Regions from separate parts of the Candidatus Planktophila versatilis genome, predicted to be linked through region 1. Evidence: riboswitches for the same ligand, from Rfam matches in the RefSeq annotation. Region 1 holds a riboswitch; the other holds the start of a gene.
What was found. Region 1 has a riboswitch for S-adenosylmethionine ahead of A1sIIB76_RS01110 (bifunctional o-acetylhomoserine/o-acetylserine sulfhydrylase). Riboswitches for the same ligand answer to the same signal wherever they lie in the genome.

Region 1 (9,862 bases):
CATCGCCATTGCTGTTTCGGTGGCAAGGATTTCAAACTCTTCCCTAGTAAGACCAGTGATGTCGCGACGTGAACGTAGATCAGCTAATTGAGACTCAAGATCACGAATGCGATCAACCGGGTTGGCAATAGGTTCACGATCGGTTTCTTCACGGAAACCCACCCAGTTGCGGAAATTCTTCTCTGCCATTGTGAGAACTCTCATTCGCGGTATCGAATCGGATATTTATCACCAGGCTCTACGCCCCGTGAGAGACCTAGATTAGGGCATTGCGCTACTTTCGGTAAATGGCGAAAGAGACCGCTAGGTACTGCGAAATCCATGCCGCAAGCACAAAGATGTGAAAAAGCTCGTGGAAACCAAAGTACTTGGCGTTGCGCCCCGGCAATTTCAAGGCGTAAAAAATCGCCCCGATGGAGTAGAGAAGTCCCCCGATAAGAATAGGAATTAACACCCATAAACCACCCTCGCGATAAAGCTGGGGGGTATAGATGATGGCAACCCATCCGAGTACTAAGTAGTTGGCAACATAGAGCCAACGCGGTGCGCCCACCCAAAAAACGCGGATGGCCACGCCAAATATTGCGCCAATCCAAATCACTGCCAGCAAAATATTTCTATCGCGGGCGCCAAGAAGAGCAACGGCAAAGGGCGTGTAAGAACCAGCAATCAGTAAATTGATATTGGCATGATCCCAGCGGCGCCATATCTTCTTCTTCCTAGGCACCCAGGGCACGCGGTGATACACAGCCGAAACGCTAAAGAGCATGATTGCCGTAATGGAGTAGAGCGCGACAGCAAACCGCAAGGATTCACGGCTGAGAATAAAGAGAACGAGTGAAGCGATGATGACTACCGGGGTGGCACCGAGGTGAAACCAACCGCGCAGTTTGGGAGGCCGGACTTCGGGATCGGCACTCATAGTAGGAAGCCTAGGGCTTTTATCGGCAATCTACTTACCCACCAGTAATGCAGGGCTAGCTGGGAGGGTGAGCGGTAAATTATGGATTTATTTTACTAAATCACGCTCAGAAGCCTTAAAAAAATGCAAAACACTTGCACATAAGGGGTGCGTATTCGCCCGGTTTGGCGCACAATATTGTCTGTCGGTGGTCGCTGGGGTTCCTCGAGGATTCCAATTGCCATATCCCGAACGTGCGGACCGCCCGGTCTGCATAGATAAGCACTCACGGAGGCTTAATACATGTCAGTAACACTCGACAGCAACCAATGGAACCTCGTTTATAACGTATTTTCATTCGGTTTGATCTCAATGATCGCATGCACAATCTATACCCTCGTATCACAGTCACGCGTACTTCCTAAGTACCGTAACGCTCTTGTAATGTCATCAATGGTTACATTCATTGCTGGCTACCACTACTGGCGTATCTTCAACTCATTTGGCGAGTCATCAGAAGGCATGATGGTTAACGTTTCAGGTGAGCAGGGCGCATTCAACGAGGCATACCGCTACGTTGACTGGCTTCTAACTGTTCCACTACTTCTAGTTGAAGTTATTGCTGTATTGGCACTTGCTAAGGAACTTTCAAAGTCACTTATCACTCGCCTTGTACCAGCTTCAGCTGCGATGATCGCACTTGGTTACCCAGGTGAAATTTCATCAGACCAGAACACACAGGTTCTTTACGGTGTTCTTTCAACAATCCCATTCATCTACATCCTCTACGTACTATTCGTAGAGCTTGGTAAGTCACTCGATCGCCAGCCAGCTGGCGTTGCTGAGACAGTTGGACGTCTACGTCTGCTTCTCATCGCAACATGGGGTGTTTACCCAATCGCGTACATCTTCAACATCGTTGGTGATGCTTCAGCATCATCATTCGTAACTGTTCAGGTTGGATACACAATCGCAGACGTTCTTGCGAAGTGCGTATTCGGTCTAACAATCTTGAAGATCGCTCGCATGAAGTCACATGCTGAAGGCATGCCAGCAGATCACTAATTACTCATACTAATTAGGGAAGGGCGTCGGGAAACCGGCGCCCTTCTGCTTTCCCAGCACAACCTGCATTACTATCAAGGCATGAACATTGCACGAGTAAATAATTTCCGAATGGGCGCTTATGCCGCCCTCGCTATTGGCCTCATCAATCTGCGATATCAAACTGGGGCTGATGGCAATCTTCTTAAGAGCTTCGTTTTATTCGGACCAGGACTTGCACTACTTCTCATTTCATTCACGCAGCCCGGCAAAATGTGGCTACAAAGCAAGACCGCCGCAGCGATCGGAATCGTATGCGGCGGCCTGCTTCTTGCTTACAGTTTTTTAATCTAGTTCCTAACCCTTTGTCGCTTTAAACCCAGCTTCAAGGTCAGCCTTGATATCAACAATGTTTTCAAGTCCAAGGCTTAGACGTACAAGTCCTGGAGTTACTCCTGCTTCCAACTGCTCTTGCGGTGAGAGCTGAGAGTGTGTGGTTGTTGCAGGATGGATAACAAGTGAACGCACATCACCAATATTGGCAACATGGCTAAAGAGTTCTAGTGACTCAACGAACTTCTTGCCAGCTTCAATTCCGGCTTTGAGTTCGAATGAAAGCACCGCACCTGATCCCTTTGGTGTGTACTTCTTAGCAAGTGCATGCCATGGTGAGGATGCCAGGCTTGCATAGTGAACTTTCTCAACATCTGGGTGTGCTTCAAGCCATGTTGCAACAGCCTGAGCATTTTCAAGATGGCGTTCCATGCGCAGTGAAAGAGTTTCAAGTCCTTGCGCGAGTAACCATGCATTAAATGGTGATACTGCAGCTCCTACATCGCGTAGCAACTGAAGACGTATCTTGAAGATGTATGAAAGGTTTGCACCAAATGCTGAACCTACACCGAGTGCTTGAGAGAACACCAAGCCGTGATAACTTGGATCTGGCTTATTAAAGCCAGGGAAGCGATCTTGATGTTGTGCGTAGTCAAACTTTCCAGCATCAATGATTGCGCCAACAACTGCATTTCCGTGACCAGATAGGAACTTAGTCGCTGAGTGCACCACTACATCTGCACCAAATTCAATTGGCTTAATGAGGTATGGAGTTGCAACCGTATTATCAACAATCAGTGGAACCCCAACTGAGTGAGCGATATCGGCAATCGTTTTAATATCGAGAATTTCATTCTTAGGGTTGGCAATCGTCTCACCAAAGAATGCCTTGGTATTTGGCTTTACCGCCTTCTTCCATGACTCTGGATTATTTGGATCATCAACGAAAGTTACTTCGATACCAAACTTTGGAAGCGTGTAGTGGAAGAGGTTATACGTTCCGCCATACAAGCTTGGGCTAGAGACGATGTGGTCTCCGGCTTCGGCAACGTTAAGAACTGCAAATGTAGTTGCAGCAGAACCTGATGCGAGTAGCAGTGCTGCTACACCACCTTCAAGTGCGGCAAGTCTTTGCTCCACTGCATCTTGAGTTGGATTCATGATGCGGGTGTAAATATTTCCTAGTTCAGCGAGTCCAAAAAGGTTTGCCGCATGTGTGGTGTCGCGGAACTGATAGGCCGTAGTTTGATAAAGCGGAAGTGCGCGCGCACCTGTTGTTGGATCTGCTGTTTGCCCTGCATGAATCTGCAGAGTTTCAAATGACCAATTGTTAGACATAGTTATCTCCATCGCAGTAGATGTCAGATGATTATTCTGACCAGTTCGTCACCCGGAGCACCCCACCGCGGTGGAGGGTTGCCGTCTACTAAGCCGGGGCTAATACGTAGAACTCGTGAACTGCCAGAATATTAACTCGGAAGAAATCAAATGCAAAGTTGCGAGTATCTGCTCTTTGCAAACCCCTTGCAACTCCTTTGCAGGGGACTTATTTTCTAAAGGAGAGGTCTTTCTTCTTCATCTCTGAGATGAGTATCCGAATTGCATTGGGTCCCATGCCATGTAAGTCCTTGACCAGATCGAGCGAGACTTTTCTTAGGTCACTTAATTTATAGAGACCTTCATCAATGAGTGCTCGTCGTGCTGGAGCTGCTAACCCGATTTCTCGCCATGGCCCATCGACTTCGGCATAGGCATCGAGATCTGCTTCACCGCGCACATTCTCGTTCTGGCTTACAGCTCGAGCCGCTTTTCTTGCAGCGGCCGCGCGCATGGCTTCACCGCGTAACTTTTTGATTTTTGCCGGTGATTGTTTAGCCATGGCTAATCCTGATACTCCTGATAGATCTGGTGCGGGAGGCGGGACTTGAACCCGCACGCCGAAGCACAAGTTCCTAAGACTTGCGTGTCTGCCATTTCACCACTCCCGCGTATCGCAAAGATTTCTCATCGCGATATGGGAGAAGGTTACGGGCAACTGGCCCTTGTCACCAAATAACGACGAGCCTAAGCGTGCAACCGGTAACCTTGCACAATGTCGCGCAATGAAAATACTTCAGCAGCCTCACTTGCCGACCAACTTGCCCTCGATATCCAGGCGGTCATAGCCGCATCATTTGCCCGAGGAGAAATCTCCGGCGAGGTTCCGGCTGTCATCACACTGGAGCGCCCAAAGAATCGTGATCACGGCGATTACGCCACATCAATCGCGCTGCAGTTAGCAAAGGCAGCCGGCAAGAACCCGCGTGAGATTGCCACAATTTTGCAGGCAGCGATCACATCGATTGCAGGTGTAGTCAAAGTTGATATCGCTGGACCTGGCTTCATCAATATCACTCTTGACCGCGCAAGCCAGGCTGAACTTGTTCGCACAATTCTTAGCGCTGGCAGCAAGTACGGCCGCGGCTCTGTCCTGCAGGGAGTGAGAATTAACCTTGAGTTTATTAGCGCTAACCCAACCGGGCCACTGCACCTCGGTCACACCAGATGGGCAGCAGTCGGTGATGCACTAGGTCGAGTATTAAGTGCGGCCGGGGCAGATGTCACGCGCGAGTTTTATATCAATGACCGCGGACGCCAGATGGATTTATTTGGCCAATCTGTGCAAGCCGCAGCCCAAGGAAATCCGATTCCAGACGATGGATATCAGGGGCAATACATTGGAGATCTGGCGAAGGAAGTCGTTGCTGCCAATCCTGGCATAACTTCATCAGAAGAGTTTCGGGAAGCTGCTTATCAGGTGCAGTTAGCCCAACAACAGCAAGTTTTAGAAACTTTTCACACTTCATTTGATGTCTGGTTCTCAGAACGTTCATTACACGAATCTGGCGCCGTTGAACATGGCGTTGATAAATTGCGCTCGCAAGGACATGTCTTTGAAGTAGATGGCGCAGTGTGGCTTCGCACGACAGATTTCGGCGATGATAAAGACCGCGTCATTATTAAGGCAGATGGTGAGCTCACATACTTTGCATCTGATACTGCTTATTACATCAACAAGCGAGAACGCGGATTTGATATCTGTATTTATATGCTGGGCGCAGACCATCACGGATATATCCAACGCTTGAAAGCCACCGCTGCATGCGCAGGGGATAACCCCGAATACAACATTGATGTTCTTATTGGTCAGCTGGTAAAAATTATGGAAGGTGGGCAAGAGGTAAAGCTTTCTAAGCGCGCCGGCACCATCATCACGCTCGAAGAACTTGTGGAGAAAGTGGGCGTTGATGCGGCGAGATACACACTCATTCGTTATCCGGTAGATACGCCGATGGTGATGGATATCGATGTGCTGCGCCGAAACACTAATGAGAATCCTGTTTATTACGTGCAGTACGCACATGCAAGAATTGCTGCGGTATTGCGTAATACTGCCGAACTTGGCATTAAATCTGACCTTGCTTCCTTTGATCCATCGCAACTCACACACGATCGCGAAAATGAGCTTCTTGGCGCCCTCTCAGATTTCCCACGCATCGTTGCTAGCGCTGCAGAATTCCGTGAGCCACATCGGGTTGCGCGTTATCTCGAAGAGTTAGCCGGCGTTTATCACGGCTTCTATGCCGATTGCCGCGTGCTTCCGCTGGGCGATGAAGCAATCGCACCTATTCATTCTGCGCGAGCAGCGCTCTGTGCTGCGACAATGCAGGTACTTGCAAATGGTCTTGATCTCCTAGGTGTATCAGCACCGGAAAGGATGTAAGTAATGAGTACACACATGTGGTCGCAGAACGCATCCTTATCTGGTGGAACACTGTCTCTTGCTGGAATTTCAGCGGCGCAATTAGCAAAAGAATTCGGCACACCAACATTCTTCCTCGATGAAGGTGCGTATCGTGCCCGCGCACTTGCCTGGCATAACGGCCTGCAAAGTGAATTTGGGCCACAGGCCGGAACTATCTACTACGCAGCAAAGTCATTTATCTGTACTGCTGTTGCGCAATGGATCAGTGAAATCGGAATTGGTATCGATGTCTGCACTGGCGGGGAACTCGCAGTTGCCCTCGCTGGCGGAATCAATCCAGCAAAGATTGAAGTACATGGCAACAATAAATCTGTTGCGGAAATCGACCGCGCAGTTTCTATTGGAGTTAAGACAATTGTGATGGATTCACTCTTTGAAATTGAGCGCGTGGCAGCGGCTGCTCGCAAGCACGGCGTGCGCCAAGGGGTCATGCTTCGGCTCACACCTGGCATCGAAGCCCACACTCACGAAAAGATTTCTACCGCTCATGAAGATGTGAAGTTTGGTTTCTCGATTGCATCAGGGGCGGCATGGCAGGCAGTGCAAGCTGTCGCAGAACATCCAGAGCTAGAGCTGCGTGGTGTGCATTGCCATATCGGTTCACAGATATTTGGAGTAGAGGCGCACGAGATAGCAACCGACCGACTTCTTGCCTTCATGGGTAAGTATCGCGACTCATATGGCGCACAACTTCCCGAACTTGATTTAGGCGGCGGATTCGGAATCGCTTATATAGATGGTGAAGTAACGGTTGAACCATCAGATGTATTGCCCGCGATTGGTGCTGCGGTGCGAGCGGCATGTGCCAAGTATTCACTTGATATTCCCGTGATCTCGCTGGAACCGGGTCGAAATATTGTGGGCCCAACAATGTTTACACTCTATGAAGTTGGCACTGTCAAAGATGTTGAACTAGAGGGTGGCACAGTGCGTAAATATGTTTCAGTCGATGGTGGCATGAGTGAAAATGCACGTACCGCACTTTACGATGCCGAATACACCGCTGTTATTGCCCAACGTGCATCAGCTGCGCCACATGTCTTATCAAGGCTTGTTGGAAAGCATTGCGAAACTGGCGACATCATTATTGCCAATATCCAACTTCCTTCAGATATTGCCCCAGGAGATCTCATTGCTACCCCGGCAACAGGTGCATATGGGCGCAGCATGGCGAGTAATTACAATCATGTGCCTAGACCACCAGTTGTTGCTGTAAAAGATGGAAAAGCACGCGTAATTGTTCGTCGAGAAAATGAGGCAGATCTGCTTGCTCTCGATGTGAAAGAATAGGCAGATGAGCCCAGCAGATAAACCCGTTCGCGTCGGCATGCTCGGCTGCGGTGTTGTGGGCAGCCAAGTAGCGCGTCTTCTCCTGGAAGATACTGCCGAACTCTCAACTCGTGCTGGGGTAAAGATTGAACTTACTCGTATCGCGGTGCGCACACTTAAGCCTTATCCAGGTTTAGATCCAGCGCTCTTTACAACCGATCCATTTTCTATTGTTAACGATCCTGAAATTGATCTCATAGTTGAAGTCATGGGTGGCATTGAGCCTGCCCGTGAACTTGCCATGTTGGCAATCAATAATCGCAAATCAATTGTGACAGCCAATAAAGCACTTCTTGCCAGCCATGGCGCAGACCTCTTTACTGCCGCTTATGCGAAAGGTGAAGACATCTACTACGAGGCATCGGTGGCTGGTGCGATTCCAATTATTCGACCACTCCGCGATTCTTTAGCCGGTGACTTTGTTACCCGCCTGATGGGAATTGTTAACGGCACAACAAATTACATTCTTACAAAGATGCATGAAGATAATCGCGAATTTGCTGATGCCCTAAAAGAGGCACAGGCACTTGGTTATGCCGAAGCAGATCCCACAGCAGATATTGAGGGATTCGATGCGGCTGCAAAGGCGGCAATTTTATCTGGACTTGCCTTCCACACTCGCGTCACTGTCGATGATGTTTATCGCGAGGGCATCTCACATATCACTCTGGAAGATGTCTCGATTGCAAAATCAATGAATCACGTTATTAAGTTACTTGCCATTGCAGAGCTCACACCGGCAGATGAAATCTCCGTGCGTGTTCACCCTGTCATGATTGATAAGAGTCACCCGCTTGCATCAGTGCGCGATGCCTTTAACGCAGTCTTTATCGAGGCAGAATCTGCTGGACCTCTCATGTTCTATGGCCGCGGTGCAGGTGGACAACCAACAGCATCAGCAATCTTGGGAGATATCGTTGCTGTGTCGCGCCATATTGCCCTGAATTCAATTGGGCAACGCGAAACTGATTATGCAGATCGCAATATAGCTCCGATTGAAACAACTAAGACAAAGTTCCTCATTCGCCTAGAAGTTGCCGATAAACCAGGTGTTCTAGCTGCAATCGCAAAGGTCTTTGCCGACCAAGGGGTATCGATTCAAACTGTCGATCAAAATGGCCGCAACGATGATGCTGAACTCATTGTCGTTACTCATAGAGCAACAGAAGGTGAACTCAAAGCAACTGTTGAAGCCTTAAAGAAGATGCCAATGGTGACAAAGATTTCAAGTGTGATTCGGGTAGAGGGAGCGATCTCCTAATGGGAATCTTCGCTAAGAAATCTGGCGCCCACCAGTGGCGCGGAGTGATTGAGGAATATCGCCATCGCCTGCCAGTCACTGCTAAGACTCCAATTTTTACTTTGCGCGAGGGTGGAACACCACTTATCTATGCCTGCGTGCTCTCGGAAATGCTCGGCAATAACGTCTGGGTAAAGTTTGAAGGCATTAATCCAACCGGTTCATTTAAAGATCGCGGAATGACAATGGCGATATCGAAGGCTGCCGAAGAGGGAGCTAAAGCTGTTATTTGTGCATCAACTGGAAATACATCTGCCGCAGCCGCTGCCTACGCCGTCAAAGCTGGCATGGTTCCGGCAGTTCTAATTCCCGAAGGCAAGATTGCACTCGGAAAACTGGCACAAGCTGTTGTGCATGGTGCAAAGTTGTTACAAGTCGATGGAAACTTTGATGATTGCTTGGTTTTAGCGCGCGATCTTTCCGAGCACTATCCAGTATCGCTAGTGAACTCCGTTAATCCCTATCGCATCGAAGGACAAAAGACAGCCGCTTTTGAAGTAGTCGATATGTTGGGTGATGCGCCAGATATTCACACAATGCCAGTCGGTAATGCCGGAAATATCACTGCATATTGGAAGGGCTATAACGAATATCGCAACGACAAGATTTCATCGAGATTGCCACAGATGTGGGGATTTCAAGCAGCAGGGGCGGCGCCTCTTGTGACCGGAACTCCGGTAGCAAAGCCAGAGACAATTGCCACTGCAATCAGAATTGGTAACCCTGCGTCATGGGATCAAGCAATCGCTGCCCGCGATGAATCAGGTGGGCTTATTGATTCGGTCACAGATGAAGAAATTCTCGCTGCCTATCACTTGCTAGCAGCGCGCGAAGGAATCTTCTGCGAGCCATCTTCGGCAGCTGGCCTTGCTGGACTTATCAAGTATAAGAACGCAGGAAAGCTGCCGAAAGATAAAACAATTGTTATTACCTGCACAGGTAACGGTCTTAAAGATATTCCGTGGGCCCTTGAGGGCGCATCAGATCCTGTAGTAGTTCCGGTAAACGCTGATGCTGCCGCAAAAGCGCTCGGCTTGGTAAAGAAGTAACTCATGGCTAAACCAACTTTTAAAGCGAATCCGATTCAGGTACAGGTTCCGGCAACTTCTGCCAACGTGGGTCCGGGATTTGATTCCATCGCCTTAGCCTT
Region 2 (9,862 bases), 230 kb from region 1:
GCAGTTGATTACTATCGGCATTGGCGTCTCGGCAATTCTGAGTGCAATTGTGGGGCTCACACTTTCAGCGGTGAGCAGACCAGATGCGCGTTCTATCTCTTTCTGGTCATTTGGTTCACTCTCACTGGTGAGTAGCAAGACGCTTTATGTTGTGGCCCCAGTGCTCGTCATCGCTGCTGTGATTGCCTGGAAGATCGCGCCAACCCTTGATCTACTTTCGTTAGGTGATGCATCGGTCAGACACATCGGACATAACGCACAGCGCATTCGCTTATCCGCATTTGCCATCTTGGCAGTTCTTGTTGCAGTGACTGTCTCCAGCGTCGGCTCCATTGCATTTCTAGCGCTGGCTGCGCCACACATAGCGCGCTACTTATGTGGCCCACGCAATCGGGTACTGGTTATTTACTCAGGACTCATTGGCGCACTTATTCTCCTCATTGCCGATACTGCAGCACGTTCTGCAATTCCACCCTTTGAACTTCCGATCGGCCTTTTAACTTCACTGATTGGTGCGCCAATTTTGATACTCACTCTTAAAAAAAGTGGTGACATATGGCGCTAATTACGATCGAGAAAGTCTCCATTATTCGCGGTGGCAAGAACGTCCTTACCGATTTCAGCGCCAGTATTGAACCGGGAAAGATCACGGCAATCATCGGGCCCAATGGCAGCGGTAAGAGCACATTGCTCGGCGCTTTGGCCGGTGACCTACCTATTGCTTCTGGAATGATCACTATTGCTGGTCGCGATCTAAAAGAAATATCGGTAGCCGAACAAGCACAGCTACGCAGTGTTGTCTTACAAAATAGAAATTACTGGCTTTCCTACACCGCCCGGGAACTGATCGAAATGGGCCAAGGACCAGCCGAACTTGCGCGCGTGGACGCTGTGATGCAGCGCCTTGATATGACCAGATATGAAAACCAGAGTGTTACTACTTTATCTGGGGGAGAAACGCAGCGAGTTGAGATTGCGCGGGCGTTGATACGAGATACGCCCATCTATTTATTAGATGAACCGTTATCGGCACAGGATGTGCAGAGTAAAGCGCGGATTATTGCGCTCTTACAAGAGTTGCGTGATCAAGGGCGAACAGTTTTGGTGATTGCCCATATTGATAAGAGCTCTTTATCCTGGTGTGATCAGATCATCGATACATTGGCGCAATAACGGCCAACTCTTAGCAAAGCTAGGGTGCAAGGGCAGGCGCGTAACGTCATCGAATTTCACCCAGCGCACTTCAAATGATTCATCGTTGAGTTCATGGCCCTCAAGTGATTGATTTGCGCGGGCAATCACTGTTGAGTAACTCCAGCCCTGGTGATCATCGGTAAAGGTATGAAGCGGCTCTAGATCACCTGGGTTGATGCCAGTTTCTTCTACCGCTTCCCGAATCGCACCTTCCATGACACTTTCATGCGAATCTCGCGCGCCACCTGGAATTCCCCAAGTGTCTCCGTTATGCACCCATGGTGCGCGATGCTGCAAGAAGATAGCGCCGTCACGAATAATGAGTAGCCCTGCTGCGCCGTGAACGCCCCAATGTTTGGAGCCACATACGCATTGGATCCATCCATCTCCATCGCGGGCCGCCATGGTCCTACTTTCTCATATCTATCCACAACCAGCACGATTGAATCGTTTCTGCGCGCTCAAGGGAATTAACCTCCCGCGCATGAAGAGATTCCTAGTAATCGCATTACTACTGACGACTATTTCACCTTCAGCGCATGCCCAAGATTGCATCGAGCGAGCATGTATTGATGTCTATACCCAGGACGGCAAGATTGTCATTGAAGGGCGTAAAGGAACGGGTGCAGTGCAAAAGAAAGAGGTAGCACCGGCTCCGAGTAAGACCAGAAAGCCAATCATCAAGAGAACATTTACCCCACCGCCGAAACCAACCGGGAGTGCAAAACCAAAGATTATTACCGCTACTAAAAAACCAATAGTGAAAAAACGGGTAAAGCCCGAAGTAGCCCCCACGGCCACATCGCTGAGCGATAAGTTGATTGAAATTCTGCCCACTGCTGGTATCGCTTATTCCCCTTCATTTCAGCCGCTCATTAAAGTGCCGGTCTTCTTCTGGTCCGATATTCCAACTATTGTTACCAAAAAGATTGAAATCGTGGGCGAAGTTGTTGAGGTATCACTTAAGCCCACCTTCATCTGGCATTACGGCGATGGCATCTTCTTTATCACTCGCGATGCTGGTGCACCTTTTCCAGATGGGCAGATCCAACATGCATATTCCAATCCGGGGCACTACCTCATCCAACTCGTTACAAGTTGGGATGGTGAATTCACGGTGCAAGGTGTGAAAAATCGGATTCCCGGAAAGATTGAATCAGTCTCAATTCTGCCGATCACAGTTGTTGCTGCACCTACTCGTTTCATTCCTGCTACTTCACTTCATCGATAAGAAAGGCTTCCCATGACCACCCTGACTTCACCGCATGATCTGCTCGCTGCTATTCCATTTCTGATTGGCTACCACCCAAGTAATTCACTTGTTCTAGTTGCACTGAATACTGACTCAGTTGATAAAGATGCCGTTGGCATGGCGATGCGGGTGGACTTGCCCGTTGACCTATCGTGTGAAAGCTATGACCTACTTGCCTCACACTTCACCCGCGAAAAAGCTGATGGCGCACTGCTTGTCGCCTACACACCCGCCGAATCGGCAGCCGGTGAGTCAGTGCTGATAAATGCCAGTGCTGCACTGATGCGAGCCGGCATTGAGATTAGAGAGTCACTGCTTGTGCAAAGTGATCGCTTTCGTTCACTTCTCTGTATTGATTCAGATTGTTGTCCACCAGAAGGCAGCCCAGTTCCAGAAATTGATTCATCGCGCATCGCCGCCGAGCACGTTATTGCCGGACATCCCATGCCCTTTGCCACCGTTGCTGAGCTGATTCACTCAATTTCTGCGCTGCCTTCTGCCGCCCATGAGTCCTGGTTGAGTGAGGTCAACCAATTCATCATTGCTAGCGATGCGAAAGAGTTAAATCACCTGCAACGAGATGGTGCAACGGCTGTCATTGATTTAGCCGGTGAATATCACGTGGGCAGGGGAGCAGAAGATCGCGAATTGGCTGCCAGGGTTATTGGCCGCATGAGTGATATTCAAGTGCGTGATTTCGCACTGGGTAGTCACAGCCTTGAGAGCGCAGATTCTTATTGGCGGATGTGGCGCGATTTGTTAGTCATTGCACCCAATGGTTTTGTCGCCCCCATTGCATCGGTCTTTGCCGCCCTTGCCTATGAACGGGGTGAGGGCGCTCTGGCCCAGAAGGCCCTCGATCGTGCGTTGGCAGATAACCCGAGCTACTCACTAGCGGTGCTACTGCGGCGAGTATTTACTGTGGGCTGGCCGGCGAAATCCTTTACCAAGATGCGGGCAGAGCTACACCCCAAAGTAGTTGCCACAATTTTCGGGTAATATTTGCACTGGTCACGAGTTCTAGTTGAAAGCCCCGGCTGACTAGACGGCAACCCTCCACCGCGGCGGGGTGCTCCGGGTGACGACCAGGCAGAGCTCTTAGCTGCAAGTGCGTGAAGGATTTACCAATGAGCAGAAAAGCTAACTTCGATGTCACCGGTGCGTGGCTTGAAGGTGATGATCCAGGTGATCGTAAATTTATCAAGATTGGTGATTTACTTCTTGAAAATGGCGAAACTCTGCCTGATATCACCATTGCCTATCAAAGCTGGGGCACGTTAAACGCTGATAAGTCGAATGCAATTTTAGTTAACCATGCCATGACTGGTTGGTCTGATGTTCCCGGATGGTGGCCGCAAATGGTGGGCCCGGGGCTGCCATTTGATACCGATAAATACTTTGTGCTCTGTCCCAATGTCATTGGTGGTTGTCAAGGTTCAACTGGCCCAGCAAGTATTGCCCCTGATGGAAAACGTTATGGTTCTCGCTTTCCCATCGTGACTATTCGTGACATGGTCAGCGCCGAGATTGCTTTTAGTGATGCGCTCGGAATCGATAAGTATTTACTTGCAGTGGGTCCTTCACTCGGTGGCATGCGTTCCCTGGAATGGGCGGTGCAGTTACCGGAGCGAGTCAGTGCCATCTGCACCATCGGATCTTCAGCCGTTGCTACCGGGGATCAAATCGGAACGTTTTCAGTGCAGATTCAGGCGATTAAATCTGATCCGCACTTCAACGGCGGCGATTACTACGAACAAGAGCGAGGCCCGGTCGATGGCATGGGAATTGCGCGCCGGATTGCCCATCTGACATATCGCACCGAATCTGAGATGGACGTGCGCTTTGGTCGCCAACTACAAGGAGATGAGACTGGGCGTTATGCCGTGCAGTCATATCTAGACCATCAGGCCAATAAGCTGGCAAAACGCTTTGATGCCAATACCTATATTGCTCTCACTGATGCGATGAATTCTCACGATATCGGCCGGGAGCGCGGTGGCGTGGTCAAGGCCCTGGCCAGCGTGAAAGTTCCAGTGGTGGTTGTCTCCATCGATACCGATCGCCTCTTCGTCCCTCGACTTCAGGTTGAGATTTCAGAGCTGGTTCCGACCGCCGAGCCACCGATTGTCATCAGTTCCGAGTTCGGCCATGACGGATTTTTGGTGGAGAGTGAAGCCATGGGCGCTGCTATTCGCCACGCCTTGCATGTTGCGGGTACAATATAGGTATTACTTCGAGCAGTTCGAAGAAAAACCAAAAGGACAATTGTGGCTGTATTTAGTGCGCTCAAAAACAAGTCAAAGAGCAAGAAAGCTGCTCCAGCAAAGAAGACTGCTGCAAAAAAAGCTGTTGCCAAGAAGGCTCCTGCGAAAAAGGCCGTTGCTAAAAAGGGCGTAGCCAAGAAAGCACCTGCAAAGAAGGTTGCTGCTAAGCCGGTAAAGCCAGCGAAGATTGAAATTAAGAAAGAACTCACCGTAAAAGAGATCCAGCAGCTCGTTGATTTAAAGAACGCTATTGCGCGCCAGAAAGAGATCATTGATTCTCTCGCCGCAAGTGGCATTGATAACTATCGCAAAGCGGTCAAGAAAGAATTTATGCCGTTGGCACTGGAAGCTCGCGCATTAGACGTTGAGATTCCAGAGGCAACAGAGAAGGCTCGCAAAGCTGGCCTGGGCGCTCCAAGTCGAATTCTTTCAAAGGCGCAGCTAGCCCTGATTGCCCCAAAGGTGGAGGCGAAGGCAGAAGCGCACAAGAGTGAGAAAGTCGCCATTGTGCTCGATGAAGATGGCAATGAAATTGTTGTCGAAGAAGTTGAATTAGAAGATGTTGAGACCCTGATTGCAGAAGCTTCAGAAATTGTTGATGCTGAATCAGATGGTAAAGATCAGCCGCGCGTTGTCACCCTATCGGATGAGACTAAGAATGAAGCGGGCTCATTTACCCTCCTTGACTCTGATGCCGATGATGAAGAAGAAGATAAGAACGAGCGTGAGAAGCATAAGAAGGATTTGAAGAATGTAAATCTCGTCCTGGAAGCCATTAACGGCAAGATTCAGGGAGTAGAGCTTCCACCGAAGAGCAATATCGATCAGGTGGAAGCAAAGGCACTTACCTTCAAGCAGATTCAACAGCAATTTGCGATGAGCACCTTTAATGAGAAGTCCGCAAAACTCATCGCGGAAGCGGTCAATCAGGGCCACCTCAAGAACTTAGAAGATTTGCAGTACTTCTTTAATGAGCAAGCTCGATTTATTCAGATTGAAATTAAGCGCCTTCCACCAGAACAGACAGTTCTCACAGCTGGTGCTACCGCAGACCCAGTAAAGGATTACCTGAAGCAGATTGGTCGCGTGGCATTACTTAATGCCGAACTTGAAGTTGAACTTGCTACTCGCGTTGAAGCTGGGCTATTTGCGGAAGAAGCTTTAAAGCACACTAAGAAGCTAGAGAAGAAGATGAAGCGCGAGCTGGAGTGGATTGTCGAAGATGGAAAGCGCGCCAAGAATCACTTGTTGGAAGCAAACCTTCGTTTGGTGGTCTCACTTGCTAAGCGTTATACCGGTCGCGGAATGCTCTTCCTTGATCTGATTCAAGAAGGAAACCTCGGTCTTATCCGCGCAGTAGAGAAGTTTGACTACACCAAGGGCTACAAGTTCTCCACCTATGCCACCTGGTGGATCCGTCAGGCAATTACCCGTGCCATGGCAGATCAGGCTCGCACCATTCGTATTCCAGTACACATGGTTGAAGTAATTAATAAGTTAGCTCGCGTGCAGCGCCAGATGCTGCAAGATCTTGGGCGCGAACCGACACCGGAAGAGCTTGCAAAAGAACTTGATATGACACCGGAGAAGGTGGTCGAAGTTCAGAAGTATGGCCGTGAGCCAATTTCACTTCACACCCCACTAGGTGAAGAAGGAGACTCTGAATTCGGAGACCTCATTGAAGATTCAGAGGCGGTTAAGCCAGAAGAGTCAGTGACCTTTACTATCTTGCAGGAGCAGTTGATGCAGGTGCTGGGTGGGCTTACCAACCGCGAAGCCGATGTTATTAAGGCTCGCTATGGACTTACCGATGGACAGCCTAAAACTCTTGATGAAATCGGCAAGGTTCACGGTGTTACTCGTGAGCGTATTCGCCAGATTGAATCTAAGACGATGTCAAAGCTGCGCCACCCATCTCGTTCGCAATCACTGCGCGATTATCTGGATTAACACCAGATGGCCGATGCCCAAGCCTTTATCAATCCCAAGAGCGGATCTATTCGCATCACTGGGGTAGTAGAGCTAGTCGATGCTGAAGGCAAGGTGCTTGAAACTATCGAGAATCCAAAGTTCTGCGGTTGTGGTCAATCAAAAGAAAAACCCTTATGCGATGGTTCGCATAAGGGCATTCTTAAAGAGTAATTACTTAACTTCAACCAACTTCTCTGACTCATCCTGAATCGCTGCAGCTACTGCCTTCAGCTTTTCAGCATATTCCTTGCCGTGATGGGCACAGAACATGAGTTCGCCACCATTGAGCAGAGTTGCACGCACATAAGCTTGTGCACCACAACGATCGCATCGATCGAGGGCATTCAGAGGTGTGGATTCGAGGATTACTTGCTCGGTCATCGCGCTCTCCATTTCGCTTAGTGGGAAGTTTTGTACTTCTATGGAACATCATGCCAGTTCTCTTTATTCCCCGCACGGTAAATTGATTCCAATTATGTAAATTTTTAGCAATCTGAGCGCATATTCACCGATTATTAGGGGATATCTCACCTCAATTACCAATATTTGAGATGTCCCGGCGCGCTTACGCAGATGCGAAGCATTCGCTGGCTAACCTTTGCCACCGTGGCTGACGAATTGAACTTTACCCCTGAGGTGGATTCTAAGGATAGCTATACCGCTAAAGACCTCGCAGTCCTAGAAGGACTAGACGCAGTTCGCAAGCGCCCGGGTATGTATATCGGTTCAACCGATTCACGTGGATTACAACATTGCCTCTGGGAAATTATTGATAACTCAGTTGATGAATCACTGGCGGGGCACTGTAAGAAAATTGAGATTAATCTTGAATCAGATGGTTCAGTTGAAGTACACGATGATGGCCGCGGAATTCCGGTTGATAAAGAACCCAAGACAGGTCTTACCGGTGTTGAAGTTGTCTTAACCAAGCTCCATGCTGGTGGAAAATTCGGTGGTGGCTCCTATGCCGCATCCGGTGGTCTCCACGGTGTGGGCGCATCTGTTGTCAACGCTTTGGCCGAGCGCCTTGATGCTGAAGTAGATCGCAACGGCAAGATTTACTGGATGTCATTTAAGCGCGGTGTTGCTGGAATATTCGATGGTGATGGACCGAAAGCAGAGTTCACGCCGCAATCAGGTTTGCGCACCATTGGAAAAGTTTCGGCCAAGGTAACTGGCACCCGTATTAAGTGGTGGTCAGATCGCCAAATCTTTTTAAAGGATGCCGAGCTTGACCTCGATGATGTCTATGCCAGAGCTCGTCAAACATCTTTTCTTGTGCCAGGGCTTTCTATTACTGTTAACGATAACCGTAAGAAAGAGAAGACCACCCAGACCTTCTTCCATAAGGGTGGCATCTCTGAGTACTGCGATTTCTTACAACCAGATAAGGCTGTTGGTGAAGTAATTCGTATTTACGGCAGCGGCCATTATCAAGAGACTGTGCCGGTACTAGATGACAAGGGCCATATGGTCTCAACCGATGTTGAGCGCGATATGGAAGTAGATATTGCAATGAAGTGGGGCGAGGGCTTTGACACAACACTTCGCTCTTTTGTAAACATCATTGCCACCCCCAAGGGCGGCTCACACGTGCTTGGCTTTGAGCGCGCCATCACTAAGGCCTTTAATGAAGCGATGCGCAGCGCTGGCATTCTGAAGAAGAACGAGGCCGATGTCATTAAAGACGATGTCATGGAAGGTCTGACCGCAGTAGTCACAGTTCGTATGTCAGAGCCACAGTTTGAAGGTCAGACCAAGGAAGTTCTTGGAACCGCAGCTGCGACAAAGATTGTCTCCACCGTGGTGGCCGATAAGTTAAAGGAATTCTTCGCAACGACTCGTCGTATTGATAAGGCAAATGGCAAGTTGATCATGGAAAAGATTGCCGGTGCTTCTCGCACCCGTATTAGTGCTCGTGCCCATAAGGATCTGCAGCGCCGCAAGAACGCACTGGAATCATCATCTCTTCCAACAAAACTCTCTGATTGTCGCTCCGAAGATGTCACACGCACTGAGCTCTTTATCGTTGAGGGCGATTCCGCGTTGGGCACAACCAAAGCAGCCCGTAACTCTGAATTCCAAGCCATCTTGCCTATTCGCGGCAAGATTCTCAATGTGCAAAAAGCATCGCTTTCCCAGATGCTCGATGATAAAGAGTGTGGCTCCATCATTCAGGTCATCGGTGCTGGCTCTGGCAAATCATTTGAGCTAGATGATGCCCGCTATGGCCGCATTATCTTGATGTCAGATGCTGACGTTGATGGTGCACATATTCGTTGCCTACTGCTGACTTTGATGTATCGCTACATGCGCCCGATGCTCGATGCTGGACGCGTCTTTGCCGCAATTCCGCCACTACACCGCATTGAAACAATGGGTGTTGGCGGCAAGAAGGGTGAATACATCTACACCTACTCAGATGATGAGATGAAGCGAATTACGGCGGACTTAAAGAAGACTGGCAAGCGTTGGAAAGAGCCGATTCAGCGCTATAAAGGTCTGGGTGAGATGGATGCAGATCAGCTGCGTGAGACCACCATGGATCCCGATGCCCGCACGCTGCGCAGAATTACTGTGCCGGATGCGGAGGCCGCAGAGAAGATGTTTGAGCTTTTGATGGGATCGGATGTGGCACCCCGGAAAGAATTTATTGCAACAGCTGAGATTGATCGCGAGCAGATTGACGCTTAGTTCTTAACACCGGGCCTGGGGTTCGATCCCCTCGCTACTCACTTCGAGTTTAAGTAATTCCTCAAAAAATCGGTACTACTTCTTCTTAAATCCCTTTGGACACTTCGTATTGGGTCCAGTAACTTTTTTGGTCAGTTTGCCTTTTACGCAGTTTATTGAAGTAGTTGGCTTACTGGTCGAACTCTTGTTAACTGCAACTTGCTGGGCCACAAATGCCTCTGCCTCTTTTAACAAATCAAGATGCTTAAACACTGGTGAGAACCAGCCAAAGGAATCCGGAGTATTCTCCTTTGATTTTGAGTCGCCAGCACCACAGGCATAAACATTCGCGCCGGCCAGGCCCTGACCTAGATAAAGTAATTCGCCTTTGTATACGGTTGTTATTGGTCCACCTGAATCACCAGGGCAACCTTGAGGATTTGAAATAATCGTCTCACGTATTTCGGTTCGTTGGTTTCCTGTGATCCATGAAAAATATGAATCAGAG

Region 2: it holds a riboswitch for S-adenosylmethionine, as region 1 does, so the genes downstream of both, metX (homoserine O-acetyltransferase MetX) here and A1sIIB76_RS01110 (bifunctional o-acetylhomoserine/o-acetylserine sulfhydrylase) in region 1, are expected to answer to the same signal.

Annotation. Positions count from the first base shown of each region.
Region 1 covers NZ_CP016778.1:220,408-230,269, forward strand. The annotation lists gene A1sIIB76_RS01090 (hypothetical protein) at 1-189, opposite strand, end outside; gene trhA (PAQR family membrane homeostasis protein TrhA) at 275-922, opposite strand; gene A1sIIB76_RS01100 (bacteriorhodopsin-like) at 1,205-1,966, shown strand; gene A1sIIB76_RS01105 (hypothetical protein) at 2,048-2,299, shown strand; partial or broken gene A1sIIB76_RS01110 (bifunctional o-acetylhomoserine/o-acetylserine sulfhydrylase) at 2,303-3,664, opposite strand; SAM riboswitch class IV at 3,628-3,737, opposite strand; gene A1sIIB76_RS01115 (helix-hairpin-helix domain-containing protein) at 3,825-4,157, opposite strand; tRNA gene A1sIIB76_RS01120 (tRNA-Leu) at 4,185-4,266, opposite strand; gene argS (arginine--tRNA ligase) at 4,371-6,041, shown strand; gene lysA (diaminopimelate decarboxylase) at 6,045-7,373, shown strand; gene A1sIIB76_RS01135 (homoserine dehydrogenase) at 7,378-8,673, shown strand; gene thrC (threonine synthase) at 8,673-9,761, shown strand; gene thrB (homoserine kinase) at 9,765-9,862, shown strand, end outside.
Region 2 covers NZ_CP016778.1:451,577-461,438, forward strand. The annotation lists gene A1sIIB76_RS02335 (FecCD family ABC transporter permease) at 1-565, shown strand, start outside; gene A1sIIB76_RS02340 (ABC transporter ATP-binding protein) at 556-1,173, shown strand; gene A1sIIB76_RS02345 (NUDIX hydrolase) at 1,132-1,599, opposite strand; gene A1sIIB76_RS02350 (hypothetical protein) at 1,679-2,425, shown strand; gene A1sIIB76_RS02355 (DUF4192 domain-containing protein) at 2,438-3,445, shown strand; SAM riboswitch class IV at 3,456-3,563, shown strand; gene metX (homoserine O-acetyltransferase MetX) at 3,574-4,671, shown strand; gene A1sIIB76_RS02365 (RNA polymerase sigma factor) at 4,714-6,660, shown strand; gene A1sIIB76_RS02370 (CDGSH iron-sulfur domain-containing protein) at 6,667-6,852, shown strand; gene A1sIIB76_RS02375 (DUF7455 domain-containing protein) at 6,853-7,062, opposite strand; gene A1sIIB76_RS02380 (DNA gyrase/topoisomerase IV subunit B) at 7,255-9,375, shown strand; gene A1sIIB76_RS02385 (hypothetical protein) at 9,451-9,862, opposite strand, start outside.